Regions from separate parts of the Cellulosimicrobium sp. MI9406 genome, predicted to be linked through region 1. Evidence: riboswitches for the same ligand, from Rfam matches in the RefSeq annotation. Region 1 holds a riboswitch; the other holds the start of a gene.
The links. Region 1 has a riboswitch for cyclic di-AMP ahead of MT994_RS15840 (C40 family peptidase). Riboswitches for the same ligand answer to the same signal wherever they lie in the genome.
Positions count from the first base shown of each region.

Region 2: it holds a riboswitch for cyclic di-AMP, as region 1 does, so the genes downstream of both, MT994_RS13545 (C40 family peptidase) here and MT994_RS15840 (C40 family peptidase) in region 1, are expected to answer to the same signal.

Region 1 is NZ_JALIZI010000008.1:138,025-149,896, forward strand. Features, by position in the region: gene MT994_RS15795 (hypothetical protein) at 1-372, shown strand, start outside; gene MT994_RS15800 (SRPBCC family protein) at 384-860, shown strand; gene MT994_RS15805 (PadR family transcriptional regulator) at 970-1,875, opposite strand; gene ddaH (dimethylargininase) at 2,118-3,113, shown strand; gene rocD (ornithine--oxo-acid transaminase) at 3,110-4,414, shown strand; gene MT994_RS15820 (aminotransferase class I/II-fold pyridoxal phosphate-dependent enzyme) at 4,425-5,708, shown strand; gene MT994_RS15825 (daunorubicin resistance protein DrrA family ABC transporter ATP-binding protein) at 5,964-6,965, shown strand; gene MT994_RS15830 (ABC transporter permease) at 6,965-7,816, shown strand; gene MT994_RS15835 (universal stress protein) at 7,865-8,812, opposite strand; gene MT994_RS15840 (C40 family peptidase) at 8,997-9,812, opposite strand; cyclic di-AMP (ydaO/yuaA leader) riboswitch at 9,814-10,003, opposite strand; gene MT994_RS15845 (metal-dependent transcriptional regulator) at 10,141-10,851, opposite strand; gene serC (phosphoserine transaminase) at 11,098-11,872, shown strand, end outside.
Region 2 is NZ_JALIZI010000006.1:316,887-328,758, reverse strand. Features, by position in the region: gene MT994_RS13570 (MFS transporter) at 1-490, shown strand, start outside; tRNA gene MT994_RS13565 (tRNA-Pro) at 548-621, shown strand; gene MT994_RS13560 (hypothetical protein) at 718-1,131, shown strand; gene MT994_RS13555 (DUF305 domain-containing protein) at 1,225-1,854, shown strand; gene MT994_RS13550 (F510_1955 family glycosylhydrolase) at 1,937-2,878, shown strand; cyclic di-AMP (ydaO/yuaA leader) riboswitch at 2,926-3,114, shown strand; gene MT994_RS13545 (C40 family peptidase) at 3,114-3,908, shown strand; gene MT994_RS13540 (hypothetical protein) at 4,108-4,551, shown strand; gene MT994_RS13535 (histidine phosphatase family protein) at 4,577-5,281, shown strand; gene MT994_RS13530 (DUF3090 domain-containing protein) at 5,346-5,894, shown strand; gene MT994_RS13525 (SCO1664 family protein) at 6,017-6,769, shown strand; gene MT994_RS13520 (nuclear transport factor 2 family protein) at 6,847-7,212, shown strand; gene MT994_RS13515 (SDR family NAD(P)-dependent oxidoreductase) at 7,306-8,070, opposite strand; gene MT994_RS13510 (helix-turn-helix transcriptional regulator) at 8,171-9,037, shown strand; gene MT994_RS13505 (VOC family protein) at 9,042-9,422, opposite strand; gene MT994_RS13500 (AI-2E family transporter) at 9,520-10,779, shown strand; gene MT994_RS13495 (hypothetical protein) at 10,799-11,176, opposite strand; gene MT994_RS13490 (DUF4334 domain-containing protein) at 11,280-11,872, shown strand, end outside; gene MT994_RS13485 (FAD-dependent oxidoreductase) at 11,849-11,872, opposite strand, start outside.

The sequences.
Region 1 (11,872 bases):
GTGCTCCTGACGAGCATGCCCGCCGGGACGCTCGTCAAGGTCAACAAGGCGCTCGGCAACCGGTTCCTGCGCACCCAGCTCGCGAAGCAGTCCGGCCTCGCGCTCGGTCGGCTCGTGCCGTTCGGCGTCGGCGCCGTCGTGGGCGTGGCGGGGGCGCGGGCGCTCGGGCACGGCGTGATCGCCCAGTCGCGGCGCGCGTTCGGGCCGCCGCCGTCGGTGTTCGGCCGGCTCCTCGAGGTCGTGGAGTCGCCCGTGCAGGACGCGCCGCCGCGGCTCGTCCCCGTCCCCGAGGACGCGCAGCCGCGCCGCCGTCGTCGGCTGCTGCCGGGGCGGGGACGGCGCGACCGCTCCCCCGCCCGCGACGCCGAGTGACGACCCGGGGCGTGCGGCGCGTCGCCGTCGCGCGCGAGCTCGACGTCGACGCGTCCGTCGCGTTCGCGTGGGTCGCGGACCCGCGGACCCACCCGCGGTTCATCCCGCTCACCGTGATGACGACCCCGGCGGGCCGGGGCCCCGAGGTGGGCGACCGGTTCACCATGGTGAGCGGCCCGCTCGTCCGACGCACGGGCCGCGGCTTCCCGGACCGCATGGTCGTCGAGTCGCTCGACCGCCCGTCCGTGGCGGCGGGCCGCCCGGGCAGCACGCGGATCCGCAAGCTGGGACCGGCGCTGCTCGGCGACGCGGGCTTCGAGGTCGTGCCGCTCGGCACGGGCCGCTGCCGGGTCGTGTGGTGGGAGGAGGCGTACCTCGCCGGTCCCGTCCCCCGCGGGATCACGGCGCCCCTCGTCGGGGTCGCGCTGCGCGTCATGATGCACGTCTCGCTGCGCCGCCTCGACGCGCGCCTGCGCGCCCGCCGGTAGCCACGAGCGGCCCGGCTGCCGGGCCGCGCCCCGCGGACGCGACGGACCCGGGGCCCCACGGGACCGACCAGCGTCGGTACCGCGCGACCCCGGGTCCGGGGTGGTGGGTTCAGGCCGTCGGCTCGTCCTCCACCGGGGCGTCCTCCACCGAGGTGTCCTCCGTCGGGCTGCCCGACGACGCACGGTCGGTCGAGGTGTCGGGCACGGCCGGGCCCGCGAGGATCAGGTAGAGCTCACGACGCGTGCGCTCGAGGAGCTCCGCGGCGGCCGTCGTCTGCTCGTCGGTGCCGGTGCGGGCGACCTGGTGGACCGCCGCGGCCACGGCCTCGACGCCCGCGCGCAGCTCGCGCCGCGGGCGGCCGCCCCGACCGGCGGCGTCGGCGAACGGGTCGCCCAGCTCGTCGGCGTGCTCCGCGACGTACGCGGTGCCCGCCTCGGTGAGCGTCGCGAGGCGGCGCCCGCCGTCGGCCGAGAGCTCGACGAGCCCCTCGTCCTGGAGCAGGTTCAGGGCCGGGTAGACCGCGCCGGGGCTCGGGCGCCACTGGCCCTCGCTGCGCTCCGCGATCTCCTGGATCACCTGGTACCCGTGCATGGGCTGCTCGGCGAGGAGCAGCAGGACGGCGGCGCGGACGTCGCCGCGGCCGGCGCGCCCGGGGCCGCGACCGCGGCCCCCGTGGCGGCGACCGCCGTGACCGGGACCGAAGCCGGGCCCGCCCGGGCCGAACCCGGGGCCTCCCGGCCCGGGACCGAACCCGCGACGGTCGTCGGCCGGACCGCCGGGGCCGAAGCCCCGGCCGCCGTCGGCCGGTCCGCCGAACCCGCGCCCACCACCGCGGCGGGCTCCGCCGCGGCCACGGGGGCCGTCGCCGCGGAACCAGGCCGCGTCGTCGGGCACGGGCGGGAAGCCGTCGCGACGACGGCGGTCCGGGCGCGGCCCGGGTCGCTCGCCGGACGGCTGGGACATGTTCTGGACGTTCTCCGGGGTCTTGCCCCGGTGCTGGTGTGCGTGGTGCATGAGAGGTGTCTCCTGTACGTGGATGTTCGAGGGCTCCGGGTGATCCGCGGAGCGTGGCGGGCCGGTCCGGCCGCGCGGTCGTCGCGAGCCGCGTCTCGGGCTCAGCGATACGGTAACGATATATCGATAGAATATCGCTGTCAACACCCTTGCTGCTCGCGTGCCGTCCCAGGACGCGCACACCTCCCGGACGTACGCTGACTTCCAGCAGCCAACCGGCAGCCACCAGCAGCACCGGGCGCATCCCCCGTCCGGCACCCCCCCGGGCCGCACCACCCCGGCGGCCCGGCTCCCGCGAGGAGGCGGCGATGCGCCCAGGCCAGTCCCGGCACTACCTGATGTGCCGGCCGACGTACTTCACCGTCAGCTACGAGATCAACCCCTGGATGGACCGGCGCACACCGGTCGACACCGCGCTCGCGGTCGCGCAGTGGGAACGCCTGCGCGACACCTTCCGCGACCTCGGCCACACCGTCGAGACGATCGACCCCGTCCCCGGCCTGCCGGACATGGTCTACGCGGCCAACGGCGCGACCGTCGTCGACGGCCTCGTCTACTCCGCGCGCTTCGCCCACCCCGAGCGCGGGCCCGAGGGACCCGCCTACCTCAAGTGGTTCGCCGACCACGGGTACGTCACCCACCTGGCGGAGCACGTCAACGAGGGCGAGGGCGACCTGCTGCTGGCCGGCGACGTCGTGCTCGCCGGCACCGGTTTCCGCACCGAGCGCGCCGCGCACGCCGAGGCCGCGGCCCTGTGGGGCCGGGAGGTCGTGACGCTCGAGCTCGTGGACCCGCGGTTCTACCACCTGGACACGGCGCTCACCGTGCTGCGCGGCAACGAGGGCACCGCCGGCACCCGCGGGACCGGCGACGCCGTGCACCCCGACGACGGCACCCACCCCGCGCTCACCGGCCCGCCGGCCGTCGACGTCGTCTACCTGCCCGCCGCGTTCTCCCCCGCCGCGCAGGAGGTGCTGCGCGAGCGCTACCCCGACGCGCTCCTCGCGACCGAGGAGGACGCCGCCGTGCTCGGCCTCAACGCGGTGAGCGACGGGACGCACGTCGTGCACTCGCCGCGCGCGGGCCGGCTCGCCGCGGCGCTCCGCGAGCGCGGCTACGAGACGGTCGCGGCGGACACGTCGGAGCTGCTCCGCGGCGGCGGCGGGGCCAAGTGCTGCACGCTCGAGATCCGCGAGCCCGCCGTCCCCGCCCCGGCGCCGACCGGGAGCGCGTCGTGACCGCCCAGGAGGTCCGCGCGTCGGACGGCGGCACGGGCGCGAGCAGCGCCACCGGCCCGCTCGACGGCGACCGGCCCGCTGACGGCACCGGCGGCGGCGCGCTCGCGCACAACTACCACCCGCTGCCCGTCACGGTCGCGAGCGCCGAGGGGTCGTGGGTCACCGACGTGACCGGTCGCCGCTACCTCGACCTCCTCGCGGGGTACTCGGCGCTCAACTTCGGGCACCGGCACCCCGCGCTCGTCGACGCCGCCACGCGCCAGCTCGGCCGCGTCACGCTCACGTCGCGCGCGTTCGACCACGACCTCCTGCACCCGTTCGCCGAGGCGCTCGCGGCGCTCGTCGGGCCGCTCACCACGGGCGGGGCCGACTCCCTCGTCCTCCCGATGAACACGGGCGCGGAGGCCGTCGAGACCGCGATCAAGACGGCGCGCAAGTGGGGCTACGACGTCAAGGGCGTGCCCCCGGGCGAGGCGACGGTCGTCGTCGGCTCCGGGAACTTCCACGGCCGCACGACGACGATCGTGTCGTTCTCCGACGACCCCGACGCCCGGCGCGGGTTCGACCCGTACACGCCGGGGTTCCGGCTCGTGCCGTACGGCGACGTCGACGCGGTCGCCGCCGCGATCGACGACACGACCGTCGCCGTGCTCCTGGAGCCGGTGCAGGGCGAGTCGGGCGTCGTCGTGCCGCCCGACGACTACTGGCCGCGCCTGCGCGCGATCACGACCGCGCGGGACGTGCTCCTCGTGGCCGACGAGATCCAGTCCGGCCTCGGGCGCGCCGGGGCGACGCTCGCGACCGAGACGTGGGGCGTGCGGCCCGACCTCGTGACCCTCGGCAAGGCGCTCGGCGGTGGGATCGTGCCGGTCTCGGCCGTCGTCGGGCGGCGCGACGTGCTCGAGGTGCTCACGCCCGGGACGCACGGCAGCACGTTCGGCGGCAACCCGCTCGCGTGCGCGGTCGGGCTCGCGGTCGTCGATCTGCTGCGCACGGGCGAGCCGCAGCGACGCGCGCGCGAGCTCGGCGCCGGGTTCCAGGACCGGCTCACCGGGCTCGTCGACGCGGGCCTGCTCGACGGCGTCCGCGGCCTCGGCCTGTGGGCGGGCCTCGACCTCGACCCGGCGCGCGGGACGGGCCGCGACCTCTGCGAGGCGCTGCTCGCGCGCGGTGTCCTCGCCAAGGACACGCACGGCTCGACCATCCGCCTCGCTCCCCCGCTCACCATCACAGCCGAGGACCTCGAGACCGGGCTGTCCGCCCTGGAGGACGCCCTGACGGACCTTGCGCGGGGTCGGTAGAGTCCGGAGGGTGACCACGCCCGAGCCCACCGCACCCGGTACCACCACCCTCGCGTCGTCCCTCGACGACCTGCGTCGCGCGTACGCCGACCTGCAGGCGCTGGGGCTGAGGCTCGACCTCACGCGGGGCAAGCCCTCGGCCGAGCAGCTCGACCTCTCCGAGGCCCTGCTCGCGCTCCCGGGCGAGGGCGTGCACACGGACGCCGACGGCACGGACGTGCGCAACTACGGCGGCCTCGACGGGCTGCCCCAGCTCCGGCGCATCTTCGCCGAGCTGCTCGGCGTGCCCGTCGAGCAGCTCCTCGCGGGCGGCAACGCGAGCCTCACGCTCATGTACGACACGCTCGTGTACGCGACGCTCTTCGGCGTCCCCGGGTCCGAGCGCCCGTGGGGCCGCGAGGAGAAGGTCCGCTGGATCTGCCCCGTGCCCGGCTACGACCGCCACTTCTCCGTGTGCGAGGCGCTCGGCATCGAGATGGTCACCGTCCCCATGACGGCGGACGGCCCCGACGCCGCGGCCGTCGCCGCGCTCGTCGCCGACGACCCGACGATCAAGGGCATGTGGGTCGTGCCGACGTACGCGAACCCCGACGGCTCGGTCGTCACGGAGGAGGTCGCGCGGGCGCTCGTGTCCGTGCCCGCCGCCGCCCCCGACTTCCGCATCCTGTGGGACAACGCGTACGCCCTGCACCACCTCACCGACGACGAGGTCCGCAGCGCCGACGCGATCGCGCTCGCCGCCGAGGCCGGCCACCCGGACCGCGTGATCCTCTATGCCTCGACGTCGAAGATCACGTTCGCCGGCGCAGGCGTCGCGTTCCTCGCGTCGTCCCCCGGGAACGTCGCCTGGTACAAGAAGCACTTGTCCGCCCAGTCCATCGGCCCGGACAAGGTCAACCAGCTCCGGCACGCGCTGTTCTTCGGCGACGCCGACGGCGTGCGGGCCCACATGCGCAAGCACCGCGACATCATCGCCCCCAAGTTCGACGCCGTGACGAGCATCCTCGCCGACCGCCTCGGCGGCACGGGCGTGGCGTCGTGGACCGAGCCGAAGGGCGGCTACTTCGTCAGCCTCGAGGTCGTGCCGGGCACCGCGTCGCGCGTCGTCGAGCTCGCGAAGGGCGCCGGCATCGCGCTCACGCCCGCGGGCGCCCCGTTCCCCTACGGCAAGGACCCGGAGGACAAGGTCCTCCGCCTCGCCCCGACCCTCCCCCCGATCGAGGAGGTCCGCGTCGCGATGGACGGCGTCGCGACGTGCGTCCTCCTCGCGGCCGCGGAGCACGCCGCTCGGTAGAGGGCCCCGGACCCCCGCGAGGTAGAGCCTCCGGTCGCGAGAGAGAGCGCCCCGGGTTCTCCCTCGCGGCCGGAGGCTCTACCTCGTTCCGGCGCGTCTCTTCGCTCCTGGTGCATCGCGCTGGTCAGCGTCCCCTTCTCCGGCGCACGATGAGAGGGGTGCGCGACCGATGAGTTCTGCCGGCCCGGGCGGTCGGTGGGTGCGTGGGTGGCCCGGACGCTCCGGGCGGCCCGTCGGCAACGGCCAGGAGGGGACATGACCGAACCTGCACGCGGCGACCTCGCCGTCGAGGCGCGCGGCCTCGTCAAGCACTTCACGACCGGGAAGTCGGTGACCAAGGCGGTCGACGGCATCGACCTCCTCATCCCCGAGGGCACCGTGTTCGGCGTCCTCGGGCCGAACGGCGCGGGGAAGACGACCGCCGTCCGTATGCTCGCGACGCTCCTGCGCCCCGACGCGGGCACGGCGCGGGTCCTCGGCCACGACGTCGTGCACGACGCCGACAAGGTGCGGTCCGTCGTCGGGCTCACCGGGCAGTACGCGTCGGTGGACGAGGACCTCACGGGCACGGAGAACCTCGTCATGCTCGCGCGGCTGTACGGCTTCCTCGGCGGCACGGCACGCGGTCGCTCGGCCGAGCTGCTCGACGCGTTCGGGCTCGGGGACGCCGGCGACCGCCAGGTGAAGACGTACTCCGGCGGTATGCGGCGGCGCATCGACCTCGCGGCGAGCCTCGTCATGAGCCCGCGCGTCATCTTCCTCGACGAGCCGACCACCGGGCTCGACCCGCGCAGCCGCAACCAGGTGTGGGACATCGTGCGCGTGCTCGTCGCCGACGGCGCGACCGTGCTGCTCACGACCCAGTACCTCGAGGAGGCGGACCAGCTCGCCGACCGCATCGCCGTGATCGACCACGGCAAGGTCATCGCGGAGGGCACCGCCACCGAGCTCAAGCGGTCGGTGGGCGAGGGCGCGGTCCACCTGCGCCTCGCCGACGCGACGCAGCGGGGCCGGGCCGCGGAGGTCGTGGGTGCGCTGCTCGGCACGGACATCACGCTCGCGAACGACCCGTACGCGTTCACCGCGCGCGTGCCCGACGACGGCGCGGCGGACGTCGCGCGGATCCTGCCCGCCCTCGGCGACGAGGGGATCGTGGTGCCCGAGTTCACGCTGGGGCAGCCGAGCCTCGACGAGGTCTTCCTCGCGCTCACCGGCCAGCCCATGGACGACGACGAGACGATCGAGGAGGTGGCCTGATGGCCGCGGACCCCACGACCACCGCCGCGGAGCTGCGCGCCCCGGAGGCGAACGCGCTGCGCGCGGCGGTCGCGCTCGACCGGCGGCCGGACCGGCCGTCACCCGTCTCGGCGACCCTGACGTACACCTGGCGCGCGCTGCTGAAGATCAAGCACGTGCCCGAGCAGCTGTTCGACGTCACGGTCTCGCCGATCATCTTCACGCTGATGTTCACGTACCTGTTCGGCGGCGCGCTCGCCGGCGACGTGCAGAGCTACCTGCAGTTCCTGCTGCCCGGCATCCTCGTGCAGGCGGTGCTCTTCACGACGATCTACACGGGCTACACGATGAACACGGACATCAGCAAGGGCGTGTTCGACCGGTTCCGGTCGCTGCCCGTGTGGCGGCCCGCGCCGATCGTCGGCGCGCTGCTCGGCGACACCGTGCGCTACACGATCGCCTCGGTCGTGACCCTCGCGCTCGGCCTCGTGCTGGGCTTCCGCCCGCCGGGCGGCGTCGTCGGCGTGGTCCTGGGGATCGTGCTGCTGCTGGTGTTCGCGTTCGCGCTCAGCTGGGTGTTCACGGCGCTCGGGCTCGTGCTGCGTTCCCCCAACGCCGTCATGGGCACGTCGATGCTCGTGCTCATGCCGCTCACGTTCGCGTCGAACATCTTCGTCGACCCGTCGACGATGCCCGTCGTGCTGCAGCGCTTCGTCGACGTCAACCCGGTCACGCACCTCGTCACCGCGGTGCGCGGGCTCATGGCGGGCGAGCCTGCGACGGAGGGGATCGTGTGGGTCCTCGTGGCGTCCGTCGTCCTCACCGCGATCCTCGCCCCGATCACCATGCGGCTGTACCGCAACCGGAGCTGACCGCGCGCCGGGGCACCACGGGCCGTGGTGCCTCGGCGTGCCGGGGGCTCAGCCCTCCTGGGCCGCCGGTTCGTCGTCCTCGCACTTCTTGGTCACGACCATGACGGGGCACGCGGAGTGGTGCAGCACGGCCTGGCTCGTGGAGCCCAGCAGCAGGCCGCGGAACCCGCCCCGCCCGCGCGAGCCCACGACGATGAGATCGGACGCCGTGGAGAACTCCGTGAGGAGCTCCGCACCCGTGCCGTCGAGCACGATGCGCTTGATCGTCAGCCCGGGGTGCTCCGCCTCGTGGCGGTCGATGATGACGTTCAGCCCCTCGGTGACGTCGGCCAGGACCTGCTCGTGGTCGATCGACGCCGGCAGCCACGCGAGGAGGCCCGCACCGGCACCGACGGGGACGCCGGCGACCGCGACGAGCTCGGCGTCCCAGGCGCGGGCCTGACGGATCGCGTGCCGCAGCGCGATCTCCGCGGACGGCGACCCGTCCACCCCGACGACGATCCGGCGCAGGTCCCGCACCGGCGGCAGCTCCTGCGCGCCGCCCTCGTCGTCCTTCCCGCCCGCGCGGTACGGCACGACGACCGTCGGGCAGTGCGCGTGCGCGGGCAGCGCGGAGGAGACGGTGCCGAGCAGCCGCTCGGTGAAGCCGCCGCGCCCCCGCGTGCCGACGACGACGAGCGCGTGCTCGCGCGACATCTCGACGAGGACCCCCGCGGCGTCGCCGGTCGTGACGGTCGCCGTCGTGCGGACCCCGGCGCCCTCGGCGCGGGCGCGAGCCTCTTCCAGGACGGCGCGCGCGCCCTCCTGGATGGCCGAGTCGTCGAGGGCCGCGTAGCCGCCGTCGAGCGACGCCGCCGTGAACGACGGCAGCGAGTAGGTGCACACGATGTGGAGGGGCCACCCCACGCGCAGCGCGTACGCCGCCGCCCAGTCCAGGGCGTGGAGGCTCGGCGCCGAGCCGTCGACACCGACGAGGACGGATTCCGTGCGGGTCATGAGCGACTCTCCTCTCGACGGCCCGGTGCCATCGGACGACCAACCTAGCCGAGACCAGGCCCGGCCGTCCGTCTGCCACGAGTCACGAACACGTCAAGAATGCCACGAACCCCGCCCGCTCGCGCTGAGTGCGAGCGGACGGGGTTCGTGGCATTGACCGCGGGGGTCCTGATCGGGTGAGCGATCAGGCCACGCGGATGAAGGTGGGGTTCGACTGCCAGATCTGGCGGAACTGGACCGACTTCCCGGGACGCGGGGCGTCGATCATCATGTTGTCGCCCGCGTAGATGGCGATGTGGCCCGGCGTCCAGATGAGGTCACCCGGCTGCGCCTGGTCGCGCGACACCTTGGTGCCGACCGAACCCTGGGCGCCCGACGTGCGCGGCAGGTTGATGCCGACCTGCGCGTAGACGTAGCTGGTGAAGCCCGAGCAGTCGAAGCCGTCGGGGGTGGTGCCGCCGTAGACGTACGGGACGCCCACGTAGCGGGCCGCGATCGAGACGATCGACGAGCCGTAGGCCGACGCCGGGGCGCCGACGGAGGCCTCCTGCTGGGCCGAGGCCTGCGACTCGTCGGACGACGACTGCGTGGACTGGCGCTCCTGCGTGCGGCTCGTCTGCGTGGTGCGGACGGGCTCGGGCTCGGGCTCCGGCTCCGGCTCAGGGGCCGGGGTCACGGTGACCGGGGCCTCCTCGATGGTGAACGCCGCGTCGGCCGCGACGGTCACGGCTGGGGCGGCCTCGAGGGCCTGGCGGGCCTGCGCGGTGAGGGCGCTGAGGTCGACGGCGTTGAGCTTGCCGGACTCGTTGTCGACCGGGGCGGCCGTCGCGGGGGCGGCGGCGCCGATCATCGAGACGATGAGGCCGGAGGACGCGGCGACGACGGCGGTACGACGACCGACGCTCGACATCTGGTCCGATGCGGCCTGGGCGATGGTGCTGAGTGGCGTCACGGGACGCCGCGCCGCGCGGTGGCGGGCGCGAGTCGTGCTCACGGTCACTGTTGCCTCTCCTGGACGCCTGCGAGGTCAGCTGTCGGGTTCGGGTGGAAGAGTCACCCGGCCTGGCGGACCGGAGTCCGTCGGGCTTCACCCCAAGGGCGCTGTCTCCAGCACCCGGAAGTGGGTCCCCCGTCCCTGTCATCGGGTCGTCGTGGGCCTCTCGCGGTGACAGGGTTAGGCGTTCCGCGCGAGGTCTCCGCCAGATGGGTATCCCGACGGAGCAGGACGACCGTACAGGACCCCTCGGCAAAAGTCACGTTCCCATTACGACGGAACACGGCCCCTCGCATCGCCGCAGGTCACGGCGTTTCCCCCGGTGAACGGGCGGCTATCCGCGGGCGACGAAGAGGTGGCGCGCGACGTCGTCGGGCAGGTCGAGGACGACCGGCGCACCCTCTCCCTGCACGGTGACCCCGCCGGCCGGCGCCGGGCGCACCACGAGCGTGCGGCGCGGCAGCACCCCGGCCTGGGCGAACCGCGCGAGGAGCTCGACGTCGACCTGGACCGGCTCGGCGATCCGCTGGAGCACGACGCGCACCTCGCCGCCGCCGAGACCGTGCTGGGCGAGGTGGACGGGGAGCGACACGACGCCGTCGAGGAAGTCGACCTCCTCGAGCTGCTCCCCGAGCTCCGGCAGGCCCGGGATGGGGTTGCCGTACGGGTCGAAGTGCGGGTGGTCGAGCAGCCCGAGGAGCCGCTCCTCGACGAGCTCGCTCATCACGTGCTCCCAGCGGCACGCCTCGGTGTGCACGTACTCCCAGTCGAGCTTGATGACGTCCGTGAGGAGCCGCTCGGCGAGCCGGTGCTTGCGCATGACGCGCGTCGCCTTCTCGTGGCCCGCGGGCGTGAGCTCGAGGTGGCGGTCCCCCGTGACGACGACGAGCCCGTCGCGCTCCATGCGCGCGACCGTCTGCGACACCGTGGGCCCCGAGTGGCCGAGGCGCTCCGCGATGCGCGCGCGCAGCGGGACGATGCCCTCCTCCACGAGCTCGTAGATCGTCTTCAGATACATCTCGGTGGTATCGATCAGATCGGTCACGTCACGCTCCCAGTCGCTCGTCGGCTCGGGGCGCCCGGTCGTCGCTCCACGGGGCGCCTGCCCGCACCGGCGGGCCGCTGGGGGTCAGTCTATGGCGAGCCCGTGACCCGACCGCGGTGTCGTCCAGAGGCACCCGTGGTGCCTGGTGGCCCGCGCCTCCCCGCGGGCCCCGGCGCGGACCCTGCGGTGACGCACGGCCTGTGGACGAGGCTCCCGGGGTGCGCCGCGCGCGCGTAGGGTGACGCCGTGCCCGATCTCGCGAACACCTCGATCACGATCCCCTCGGACCTCCTGCCGGCCGACGGCCGCTTCGGGTCCGGGCCCTCCAAGGTCCGCGCCGCGCAGGTCCGGGCGCTGTCCGACGCCGGCACCTCCCTGCTGGGGACGTCCCACCGGCAGGCGCCCGTCCGGTCGCTCGTGCGCCGCACGCGCGAGGGCCTCGCCACGCTGTTCGCGCTGCCCGACGGCTACGAGGTCGTGCTCGGCAACGGCGGCTCCACGACGTTCTGGGACGTCGCGACGGCGTGCCTCGTCCGCTCGAAGGCGCAGCACGCAGCGTTCGGCGAGTTCGGCGCGAAGTTCGCCGCCGCGACGACCGCCGCACCCTTCCTGGAGCCGTCCCAGGTGATCTCGGCCCCTGCGGGGACCGTCGCGCTCCCGGAGCCCGCCGACGACGTCGACGTGCACGCGTGGCCGCACAACGAGACCTCGACCGGCGCGATGGCGCCCGTGCGCCGCGTCCCCGGCTCGCGCGAGCGCGGCGCGCTCACGCTCGTGGACGCCACGTCCGGCGCGGGCGCGATCCCCGTGGACGTCGCGGAGACCGACGTCTACTACTTCGCGCCGCAGAAGGTCTTCGGGTCGGACGGCGGCCTGTGGCTCGCGCTGTGCTCGCCCGACGCGCTCGCGCGCGCGGACGAGGTCGAGAGCAGCGGCACCCGCTGGCTCCCGGAGTCGCTGTCGCTGCGCACGGCCGCGGCGAACTCGCGCCAGGACCAGACGCTCAACACGCCCGCGATCG
Region 2 (11,872 bases), on a different contig from region 1:
CATCCAGGTGCTCGGCCGCCTCATCGACACCCGGCACAGCGCGCGGGCGTCCGTCGTGGCGATGTCCATCGTCGTCGTCGGCATGGGCTTCGGCGCCTACGCCTCGGCGCGGCTCGACCTCCCGACGGCGCTCGTCGCCGCCATGGTCCTCGGGGCCGGCTACGGGCTCGCGCTCGTCGCCGGGCTCAGCGAGGTCCAGCGCATCGCGACGCCCGACGACCTCGCCGGCCTGACGGCCGTCTACTACTCGCTCACCTACATCGGGTTCTGCGTGCCCGTGGCGCTCGCGGCGCTGTCCGTGCGGTGGACGTACGCGCAGATGTTCCTCGGCGGCCTGGTCATCGCCGCGGTCTGCCTGGTGATCGTCGCGACCGCGTGGCGCGCGCACCTGCCGACGGGGGAGCAGGACGCCGCGGCGACCTCCGGCGAGACCGACCGCACAGCCCCGACCGGGGCAAACGGTGCGCTGGAGGCGTCACGGATGGGGTAGAGTATCCGAGGCTTCACGGGGTCCGATCCGGTCGGATCTGGCTCGGTGATCCAGCCACGGGCTGTGGCGCAGCTTGGTAGCGCACTTGACTGGGGGTCAAGGGGTCGCAGGTTCAAATCCTGTCAGCCCGACACACGAAGAGGGACCGGCACCTGCCGGTCCCTCTTCTCGTCGTGCCGTGACCGGACCCGATGGCCGCTTGCTAGGGTGGCCGCGACATGCACCTCATGGCCGCACTCCGTTCGCTGCTCGCCGGGCGCCGGCGAGGGCTTTCGGGTGCCCTGCTGATCGCTGCGCTGCTTCTCGGCATCGTGACGATGCACGCGATGAGCGGGTCGTCGACGGCTCACGTCGGGCCTGCGGCGGTCATCGCCGAGACGATCCATCCTGCGGCCGCTCCGGCGGCCGACGACGGCCCCGGGCACCACGAGCAGGGTGGCTGCCTCGACTGCGGCGGGCACGAGATGGCGTCGGCCATGTGCCTCATGGTGCTGGTCGTGCTGCTCGCCCTCGTGCGCCCCGGGCGCGGCCTCCTCGCACGCCTCACCCCCGTCTGGTCCCGCCTCGTCGAACCGGGGCGCGCTCAGCCCTTCGTCGGCCTCGCGCCGTCGCTGCACCTTCTCGGCATCTCTCGGACGTAGGAGCCGCACGCCGTCGACGCGCCCTGCGTCGACCGATACGCCCCGCACCGGGGCGCGTGTGGTTCCTGAGTACCGAGACGAGAGGTCTTTCCCATGAAGTTCAAGAGTGTGCTGGTGCCGGCGATCGCGCTGGTGACCGTCGCGAGCCTGGCGGCGTGCTCGACCGACGACGAGCCCGGGAGCGGGGCGGCGCCGTCGTCCGCCACGACCGGGGCCGAGGAGCAGGACGGCACGGCGGAGGGCGGCACGTTCAACGACCAGGACGTGATGTTCGCCCAGATGATGATCCCGCACCACGAGCAGGCGATCGAGATGTCCGACGTCATCCTGGCCAAGGAGGGCGTCGACCCTGAGGTCACGGACCTGGCGAACCAGATCAAGGACGCCCAGGGTCCGGAGATCGAGCAGCTGACCACGTGGCTCGAGGAGTGGGGCTCCCCGATGGAGGAGTCCGGCGCCATGGACCACGAGGCGATGGGCCACGGGTCCATGGACGGGATGATGAGCGAGGAGGACATGCAGGCCCTGGACGCCGCACAGGGCGCGGAGGCGGGGCAGCTGTTCCTCGAGCAGATGATCGTCCACCACGAGGGTGCCGTCGAGATGGCGCAGACCCAGGTCGACGAGGGCGAGAACGCGGACGCGGTCGCGATGGCGCAGGAGATCGTCGAGACCCAGCAGGCCGAGATCTCCACCATGGAAGACCTGCTCGCCTCGAGCTGATCCCGCCCCGCGGGGCGTGCGCGCTGTCGCACGCGTCTGACGTGCGCGCGCCCCGCGGGCCCAGGCCGAAGGACCCCACACCGTGCTCAACCCTGCCCTCACGAGGCGGGTGACCGGGTGGGCCGCAGCGGGATCCGTGCTGCTGCTGGCCGCCTGCACCCCGACTCCACCACCGACACCCGACGCGACGACGCTCGCGTCCCAGGACCTGCCCGACTTCGGGCACGTGCACGACGTCCAGGTCGTGCGCGACGACCACTCCCTCCTCATCGCCACCCACACCGGGGTCTGGACCCTAGGCGACCCGTTCCAGGACGACCCCGGGCCGGTCGAGCGGGTCGGCACGGGCCGCCAGGACACGATGGGCATGACCCTCGCCGTCGACGGCACCGTGTACGCCTCGGGCCACCCTGCGCCCGGGGAGCAGCCGGAGCTCGAGAAGCCCAACCTCGGGCTGATCCGCAGCACCGACGGCGCCGCGACGTGGGATCCCGTCTCCCTCACCGGGGAGGTCGACTTCCACGCCCTGAGCACCGCGAGCACCGGCGACGGCACCGTCCGCGTCGTCGGGCTGGACTCGGGGACCTCCACCGTGCTCGTCAGCGACGACTCGGGCGAGACGTGGTCGCGGGGCGCGACCGTGGAGGCCCGGGACCTGCACCTCCTGGATGCGGACCCGGACACGGTCGTCGCGACCACGCCCACCGGCCTGCAGCTCAGCCGCGACGCCGGCCGGAGCTTCGCCCCCGACCGGGCGGCGCCCGCCCTCGTGCTCGTCGACGACGAGCGGGGCGGAGCGCTGATCGGGATCGACGCCCGGGGCGTCGTCTGGACCGGCACGCCCGGCACCGAGAGCTGGGACAGCCACGGCACCGCGCCCGAGGGCGTGCAGGCCATGACCTACGTGCCCGACGACAGCCCCGGCAACCAGCCGTGGATCCTCGTCGCCACGGAGACCGGCCTGTTCACCAGCCGCGACCTCGGTGCGAGCTGGGACGCGGCGCTCGGCGCCGACCGCGGGTGAGACGTCGCCCGCAGCCTCATGCTCCTCGCGGAACGGTCCGCGAGGGATCCCGGAGGGTGCCGAGCCCCGTCAGCTCCGGGAGCACACCATCGACCACCACGACAGGGGCGGGGGAACCACTCAGGCGAGCACCGCGGTGCTCTCGGGGTGAAGCCGGGCCGCAACCACCGGTCCGGCCGGGTCACTCTCCGACCCGAACCCGACAGCTCACCCCGTAGGCACGAAGGAGACCACCATGAACGCAAGAAACGCGGGACGCCACCGTGCGTCCCACCGACCGATCACGCCGCTGACCTCGATAGCCCGCACGGCGCAGGAGGGGACGGCGAACGCCGCCCGCAAGGGCGTCCTCCTGGCCGCCGGGTCGGGGCTGCTGGTCTCGGGGTTCGCGGCGCCTGCCAGCGCCGCGCCGAGCACGGAGCCGCAGGCCGTGTCCGGGGTCGACCTCAGCGCGCTGACCGAGCAGGCCCGCCAGGCGCTCAGCGCCGCACCGGCGGTGACCGTCTCCGCCGACGCGTCGTTCGCGATCGAGCAGGCACCGGTGACCGTCACTCCCGCCCCGGAACCGGAGCCGGAACCCGAGCCGGAGCCGGAGCGTCAGGAGCGTCCGTCCCGGAGCGAGGAACGGACGAGCACCTCGGCGGAGCAAGGTGCCACGGAGGAGGCCTCGGCTCCCGTCGCGGTGCCGTCGTCGGCGGCGGGCTCGGCCGTGGTCAGCATCGCGGCGCGCTACCTCGGCGTGCCGTACCTGTGGGGCGGGACGACCCCGGACGGGTTCGACTGCTCCGGCTTCACGTCCTACGTCTACGCCCAGGTCGGCATCGACCTGCCCCGGACTTCGTCCCAGCAGCGGTACGCGGGGACGGTGATCTCCCGAGACCAGGCGCAACCCGGTGACCTGATCTGGAGCCCGGGGCACATCGGCATCTACGTCGGGGACAACCAGCAGATCGAGGCTCCGTCGCCGGGCAAGACCGTCCGGTACGGGGAGATCTGGCAGTCCAACCCCACCTTCATCCGGGTGGGCTGACCGCAGGAGGGCCCCACCCGGAGGGTGGGGCCCTCCCTCGACCGATATACCCTTGCGGGGTATCGCTTGCGGGCGCCGGTCCCGTCGGCACGACAGGAAGAAGGACAGGCATGGCGTCCCGGGGACATCGCGGCGAGCACGGGCCGACGGCGGTCCGCCACCAGGCCCGCCGCCAGGTGCGGCACCAGGGCATCGACGCGTGACGGCGACCACCTCGACCGACGAGACGACCCCCACTGACGAGCGGGGACGTCGTCCCCGCCCAGGGCGCACGGTGCCCGGCATCACGGCGTGCGGGCTGTGCGCGGGGGAGACGCTGGCCGCGACCGACACCCGTCCGGGCGGGCAGCTCGAGCGTCTGCGCCGGATCGCCGAGAGCGGGGACGCGCGCCTGACGGTCGTGGACTGCCTCGACGCGTGCGAGCGCGGGGACGTCGTCGTGGTGCGGCCGGTGCCCGCCGCGCGCGCCGCCGGCCCCGCCTGGTTCGAGCAGCTGGCGGGCGACGAGCTCACCGCCGCCCTGCACTCCTGGATCCGCGCGGGCGGGCCGGGCCTCGCGCCCCTGCCCGACCAGCTGGCGCCGCGAGTGATCTCGACCCAGGCCGAGGTACCACCGCCCCCGGACGTCGCTGCCGCGGGGTGAGGGCCCCGTCACCTACGCTCGGGGCATGCCGACCGTCCTGCTCGTCCGTCATGGCCGCACCACCGCGAACGCGAGCGGCATCCTCGCCGGGCGGGCCGACGGCGTCGCGCTGGACGCCGTCGGGCGCGACCAGGCGGCCCGAGCGGCCGAGCGTGTCGCGGGCGTGCCGCTCGCGCGGGTCGTCACCAGCCCGCTGGAGCGGTGCCGGCAGACCGCGAAAGCCGTGCTCGACCACCAGGCGGACGACCTGGAGACGGTCACCGAGCACGGGATCACCGAGTGCGACTACGGGCAGTGGCAGGGTCGTGCGCTGAAGGACCTCGCCCAGGAGCCGCTGTGGTCGGTCGTGCAGGCGCAGCCGTCGGCGGCCGTCTTCCCGGGCGGCGAGTCGTTGGCCGCGATGCAGGCCCGGGGCGTCGAGGCGGTCCGGCGCCACGACGCGGAGGTCGCCGCCCGTCACGGTGCGGACGCGGTGTGGGCGGCGGTCTCGCACGGCGACGTCATCAAGTCCGTGCTCGCCGACGCGCTGGGGGTGCACCTGGACCTCTTCCAGCGCATCGTCGTCGGCCCGGCGTCGATCTCCGTGGTCCGGTACGGGCCGCACCGCCCGGAGGTCGTGGCGGTGAACACCGACGCGGGCGACCTCTCCTGGCTGCGCAGCGCGGCGCCCGCCGGCGACGCGCCGGTAGGCGGCGGCGCCGGGCCGGGCCAGGCCGACGCCGCGCGGTAGCCGGGCAGGCGTCCGACCCGTGGCCGTCCCGTGCGGACGGGCCGTGCGCTCGTAGAGTGAGGTCATGCCCACTCTCGTCCACGAGTACGACTGGCCGGACCGCGTCGTCGTGGGGACCGTCGGGTCGCCCGGCTCCCGCACGTTCTACCTGCAGGCGCGCGAAGGCACGCGGACGACGAGCGTCGTGCTCGAGAAGGAGCAGTCCGCCGTCCTGGCGGACACGATCCAGCGCCTGCTGGACGAGCTCATGGAGGAGCCCGACAACCGGTACAGCGTCCCCGCCGACGTCCCGGCCGAGCTCGTCGACGACGACCCGCTGGACCTCCCGGTCGAGGAGGAGTTCCGCACGGGCGCGATGCGCCTCACCTGGGACCCGCGCACGGCGCAGGTCATCGTCGAGGCGTTCCCGCTCGTGGACGACGACGACCTCGACCCCGAGGCGGACGAGCCGGAGCCCGCCGAGTCGCTCCTCGTCAAGATGCCCGTGGGGACGGCCCGCGCGTTCGCGCAGCGCACGCGCGCCGTCGTGAGCGCGGGCCGCCCCCCGTGCCCGCTGTGCGGCCGGCCGGTCGACCCCGACGGGCACGAGTGCGCGCTGCCCGGCGAGGCGTGACGACCCCGCGCGACGACGCCGCCGCGCCGTCCGACGTCGACCCCGCCGGCCCGCCGCCCGGCCTCGGCCCTGCGATCCCGCCATCCGGTCTCGACCCCGCCGACACCCCGCTCGACGCCGCCCTGACCGAGGCGCCGCTCGACGTCGTCGGGCGGATCCGCGTTGCGTCGAACGCGACGTTCCTCGCCCGGCTGGGCGACGTCTCGGTCGTGTACAAGCCGGTCGCGGGCGAGAAGCCGCTGTGGGACTTCCCGGACGGCACGCTCGCGGGTCGCGAGGTCGCCGCGTACCTCGTCTCGGAGGTGTTCGGCGGGGGAGTCGTGCCGCGCACGTGGCTGCGCGACGGGCCGCTCGGCCCGGGCATGGTGCAGCTCTGGCAGGACGTCGACGCGGCGCAGTCGCCGGTCGACGTCGTGCCCACCGACGAGGTGCCGCGTGACGGCGTGCGGACGGTGCTGGAGGGCGTCGACGAGGACGACCGCCCGGTGAGCGTCGTGCACGAGGACTCGCCGGCGCTGCGGCGCATGGCGGTGCTCGACGCCGTCGTCAACAACGCCGACCGCAAGGGCGGACACGTGCTGCCGCTGGCGGACGGGCGGCGCCTCGGCGTCGACCACGGCGTCACCTTCCACGTCGAGCCCAAGCTCCGCACCGTGCTCTGGGGCTGGCTCGGCGAGCCCCTCGCCGACGACGAGCTCGCGGGCGTCGAGCGCGTGCGCGCGGGCCTCGACGGCGACCTCGCCCACCGCCTGCGCGGTCTCCTCGCGCCCGACGAGGTGGCCGCCCTCGCGGAGCGCTGCGACCGGCTGCTGCGCACGGCACGGTTCCCCGCACCGGAGGGCGACATGCCCGCCGTCCCGTGGCCGCTGTTCTGACGCGTCGCCGCGGCTGACCCGTCGACGGCGCCGCGCCCGACGTCCGCCGGTCCCGACCCCGTGCGTAGACTCGCGCGATGAGCCTTCTTGCCGCCGAGCACGCTCTCCAGGCAGCCCAGCGCGCGGGCGACGCCGCCGCGCTCGACGCGCTGCTGCACCCGCGGTGCGTCGGCGCCGGTCCGGACGGGTCGGTCTTCTCCAAGGAGGACGACCTCGCGAGCCACCGCTCGGGCGCGCTGCGGATCACGCGGCTCGAGGAGGAGTCGCTCGTCGTCCAGGAGGACGGCCCGAGCGGGACGACCCGGCTCGTCGCCGCCGTGGACGCGGTCCAGGACGGGACCGCGCTGTCCGCGCGGCTGGTCTACACGCGCCTGTGGGTGCGCGCGGACGGCGCGTGGCAGGTCCTGGCCGCGACCCTCGCCCCGGCCCCGGAGCCCGTCTGACCGGGCTCGCCCGGCCGGGCCCGCCTGACCGAGCCGCTCGCGCCGAGCCCGCTCGGACCGCGGCGGCTGCACCGGCCCGGCGGCCCGGCCGGCTCAGCGGCCGTGCGGGTCGGACGCGTTGAGGGTCCGCACGACGTCGTCGTAGTCGCCGCGCGCCTCGCCGAACCGGAGGAACTTCACGCGCTCGACGAGGATCTCGTGCGCCGCGGGCTGCGCGCGCAGCAGGTCGACGACCTCGGCGACGAACTCGTCGAGCGGCATGGCGATCGCGCTCTCGCGCTGACCCGGCATGAGATCCGTCGCCACCGACGGCGGGACGAGCTCGACGACGTCGACGCTCGTGTCGGCGAGCTGGAGCCGCAGCGCCTCGCTGAGCATGTGGATCGCGGCCTTCGACGCGTCGTACGTCGGCGTGGCCGCGAGCGGAGCGAACGCCAGCCCGGACGACACGGTGACGATCGTCGCGCGCGGCCGGGTCTGCAGGTGCTCGACGAACGCGCCGACGAGCCGGATCGGGCCGAGCACGTTGGTCGTGACGATCTGCTCCGCGGTGTCGAGGAAGCCCTCGGGGTGGTGCCAGTCCTCGGTGCGCATGATGCCGGCCATGGTGACGAGCGTGTCGAGGTCGGGGTGGCGGTCGAGGACCTCCTTCGCGGCCGTGGCGATGCTCTCGGGGTCGGTGGTGTCGATGCGCACGGTGTCGAGGCCGGGGTGCTCGACGGCGATCCGCTCCAGGAGCTCGGTGCGGCGCCCGCCGACGACGACGGTGCTGCCCTGCTCGTGCAGCGCGACCGCGAGCGCCAGCCCGATGCCGCTCGTCGCGCCGGGGATGAAGACGGTGCTGCTCGTGATGTCCATGCCTCGATCCTGGGCGCCGTGCGCGCGGCGCGGCAGAGTTCGGTGGACGGGGGACCGGCGATCCCTGGCACGGGCGCCGCGCACCCCGGACGATGGGCGCATGGACCGCGCCGCGCTCGCCGACTTCCTCCGCCGTCGCCGGGAGGCGCTGCAGCCGGGCGACGTGGGGCTCCCGCCCGGGCTGCGCCGTCGGGCACCGGGCCTGCGCCGCGAGGAGGTGGCGCAGCTCGCGCTCATGTCGACGGACTACTACACGCGTCTCGAGCAGCAGCGCGGGCCGCAGCCGAGCACGCAGATGCTCGCGTCGATCGCGCGGGCCCTGCGCCTGTCCGACGACGAGCGCGACTATCTCTACCGGGTCGCCGGCCACGGGGTGCCCGACCGGGCGACCGATCCCGGGCACGTGGCTCCCGCGCTGCAACGCGTGCTCGACCGCCTGGACGACACCCCGGCGCTGATCCTCGACCCGCTCGCGCAGACGCTGGCGCAGAACGACCTGGCGCGCGCGCTCTACGGCGACGCGTCGGCGTACTCGGGGTGGGACCGCAGCGAGATCTACCGGTGGTTCGCCCACCCGGCGACGGCGCGGGCGATCTACCCGGCGGACGACCGGGACCGGCAGGGCCGCGCGCTCGTCGCGAGCCTGCGCTCGGCCGTGGCGGTGCTGGGCGCGTCGTCGCGCGCGGGCGAGCTGGTGCGGGTGCTGTCGCGCACGAGCCCGGAGTTCGTCGCGCTGTGGGACCGGCAGGAGGTGGCGCGCCGGTTCGTGGACCACAAGACGCTCGTGCACCCGGTGGTCGGGGAGATCGAGGTGGACTGCCAGGCGCTCACCACGGAGGACCAGCTCCAGGTGCTCCTCGTGCTCACGGCGGCGCCGGGCACGGAGGCGGCGGACAGGATCCGCCTGCTCGGGGTCGTGGGCACGCAGGACCTCGCGGTGCCGTCGTCCGGCCCGCAGCCCTCCTGACGCCTCAGGGGTCGAGGCGCCGGCGCAGCAGGCAGAACACGTTCCCCTCGGGGTCGGCGAGGACGTGCCACGGCTCGTCGCCCGTCTGGCCGACGTCGGCGGGCCGCGCGCCGAGGGCGAGGAGCCGCTCGAGCTCGGCGTCCTGGTCGCGGTCGGTGGGGTTGACGTCGAGGTGCAGCGGGAGCTTGCCGGAGCGCGGGTCGGTGCTCGGGCTGAGGATGAGGGTCGGCTGCGGGCCGCCGAACCCGACGTCGGGCGGGCCGATCTCGATCGACCCGTCCTCCTCGCGGTCGAGCTCGACGTAGCCGAGGACGTCGCACCAGAACCGGGCGAGCAGCTCGGGGTCGGTGCAGTCGAGGACCAGCTCGCTGATGCGGGACGCCATGCCTCGCAGCCTACGGGGCGCCCGGTCCCGGCACCCGGCGGGTGACGCCCGGTCGTGGCACCCTGGCCGTCACACGTGCGGCGAGAGAGGGAGCGGGATGGGTCTGGGCAGACGGCGGTCGGGCAAGCGGGCGGACGAGCGCACCGAGGAGGCTCCCGCCGCGGAGCGCGTCGCCGTCGCGGAGCGTGCCCCTGCCGGGGAGACCGACACCGCTGCGGACCGGGCCGACGCCGTCGAGCCCGCGCGCCCGGCGGGAGCGTCCGCGCTCTGGTCGGACGGCCTCGGTCGCGCGGGCACGCGCTCGGTGCAGGTGCTCGCCCTGGTCGCGCTCGTCGCCGTCGCGGTGTTCGCGGTGACGCGGCTGACGCTCATCGTCATCCCGGTCCTCATCGCGCTCGTGCTCGCCGCGGCGATCTCGCCGCTCGTCGGGCTGCTCCGGCGCAAGGGCGTGCCGTCGTTCCTCGCGACGGTCGTCGCGCTGCTCGCGCTCGTCGTCGTGCTCGGCGTGGTGGTGTGGCTCGTCGCGGCGGCGGTCGTCAAGCAGTGGCCGGAGCTGCGCGACCAGGCCGTCGAGGGCTTCGACGAGCTCCAGACCTACGTGCAGAACCTGCCGTTCGATATCACGGAGGAGCAGATCGCGTCGGTGCGCGACTCGCTCGTCGGTCTGCTCCAGTCCGACGCGGTCGGCGCCGGGGCGCTCGCGGGCGCCTCCCAGACGGTCGACTTCGTCGCCGGGTTCTTCGTGATGATCGTCGTGCTGTTCTTCTTCCTCAAGGACGGCCCGGCGATCTGGGAGTTCCTGCTGCGTCCGTTCGAGGGCGCCCGGTACGCGCGCGGACAGCGCATCGGCGAGACGACGGTCCGCACGCTCGGCGGCTACGTGCGCGGGACGGCGATCGTCGCCGCGGTCGACGCCGTCGCGATCGGCATCGGCCTCGCGATCGTCGGGGTGCCGCTCGTCCTCCCGCTGTCCGTGCTCGTGTTCCTGCTCGCGTTCATCCCGCTCGTGGGGGCCACGCTCGCGGGCGTCCTGTGCGCGCTCGTCGCGCTCGTCGCCGTCGGGCCGGTCGAGGCGCTCATCGTCGTCGCGATCGTCATCGCGGTGAACCAGCTCGAGGGCGACCTGCTCCAGCCCGTCGTCATGGGCCGCACGCTGCGCCTGCACCCGCTCGTGATCCTCGTCGCCCTCACCGCGGGCACCGTGCTCGCGGGCCTCACCGGCGCCGTGCTCGCCGTGCCCATCGCGGCGTCGATCTGGCGCGCGATCCAGGTCTGGGACGGCCCCGACCTCCCCGCGCGGTTCGCGCGCCAGAAGCGGCACGAGACCGTGGACGGCGCGCCGGCGTCGTCGTCCTGACGGCGGGCGCCGGCCGGGCTCACGCCCTGGCGGTCCCCGCGCGCGCCCAGAGGGCGGTGAACTCCGTCGTGTCGATGGGGTGGACGTCGCCGGTCCCGGCGAGGTCGTCGTCGCCGAACGGCTGGTCCGTGAGGAACCCCGCGTCGTCCTCGACGACCTCGTCGTACGCGTACCGGCGCCAGGTCCCGTCCTCCAGCCCCACGACCTGTCGCACGGCGACCACCTCGCCCGCGAGCGGCACGCACGCCCACGCGTAGGCCCGCCCGTCGAGCTCGCGCCCGCTCGCGAGGTACCACCAGCGGTCCGCGTGGTCGGCCGCGCGGCGGAGCGTCGCGACGCTCCGGGCGAGCGCGTGCGCCGCGGCGTCCTGGTCGGTCTCGATGTCGCCGTGCTGCACGGGGACCAGTGTGTCACCGCGGGGGGCGGCACGACGGGCGTCGTCCCGCGCCGCGCGCGAGGATCGGGACGACGGTCCCGCCCGGACGACCGAGGAGCGACGCATGGCCGACCCCGACGCCCCGCAGCAGGAGCGCGCGCCGTCCGGCACGCTCGACGACCTTGCGCGCGGCACGACGACGGCCGGGGCGCTCGCGTTCTTCGACACGCTCGCGCCCGTCGACGGCGAGTCGCTCCCGGGGTTCTGGTGGGGGTCCGGGCTGCCGACGGGGCACGTGCTCGACGGCGCGCTCGAGGCGCTGGGCTGGGCGGGCAAGCGGTTCGAGCGCGGCGGCGACGCGCACCCCCTCCTGTTCGACGGCGCGGGCGGCGGCCTGGTGGACGTCAACCCCGCGTTCGTGCCGCTATCGCTCGTGCTGCGGGCGGCCCCGGCGCTGCGCCGACCGCCGGTCGCCCGGGTCGTGCGGGCGTTGCTGCCGCTTACCCGGACGCGGTCGCCCCGGGCGCGGGTGCGCGCCGTCGTGCACCGGGGCGTGGTGACCGCGGCGATGACCTACGACGCGCTCCCGGTCGAGGACGCGCTGCGCACCGTCGACGACGACACGCTCGTCGGGTGCATGGAGGCGCGCGGCATGGGCCGCCCGTTCTTCTTCGTGCTGCGGCGTGCCGCAGGTCAGGACACCTTGCCCTGGAGCAG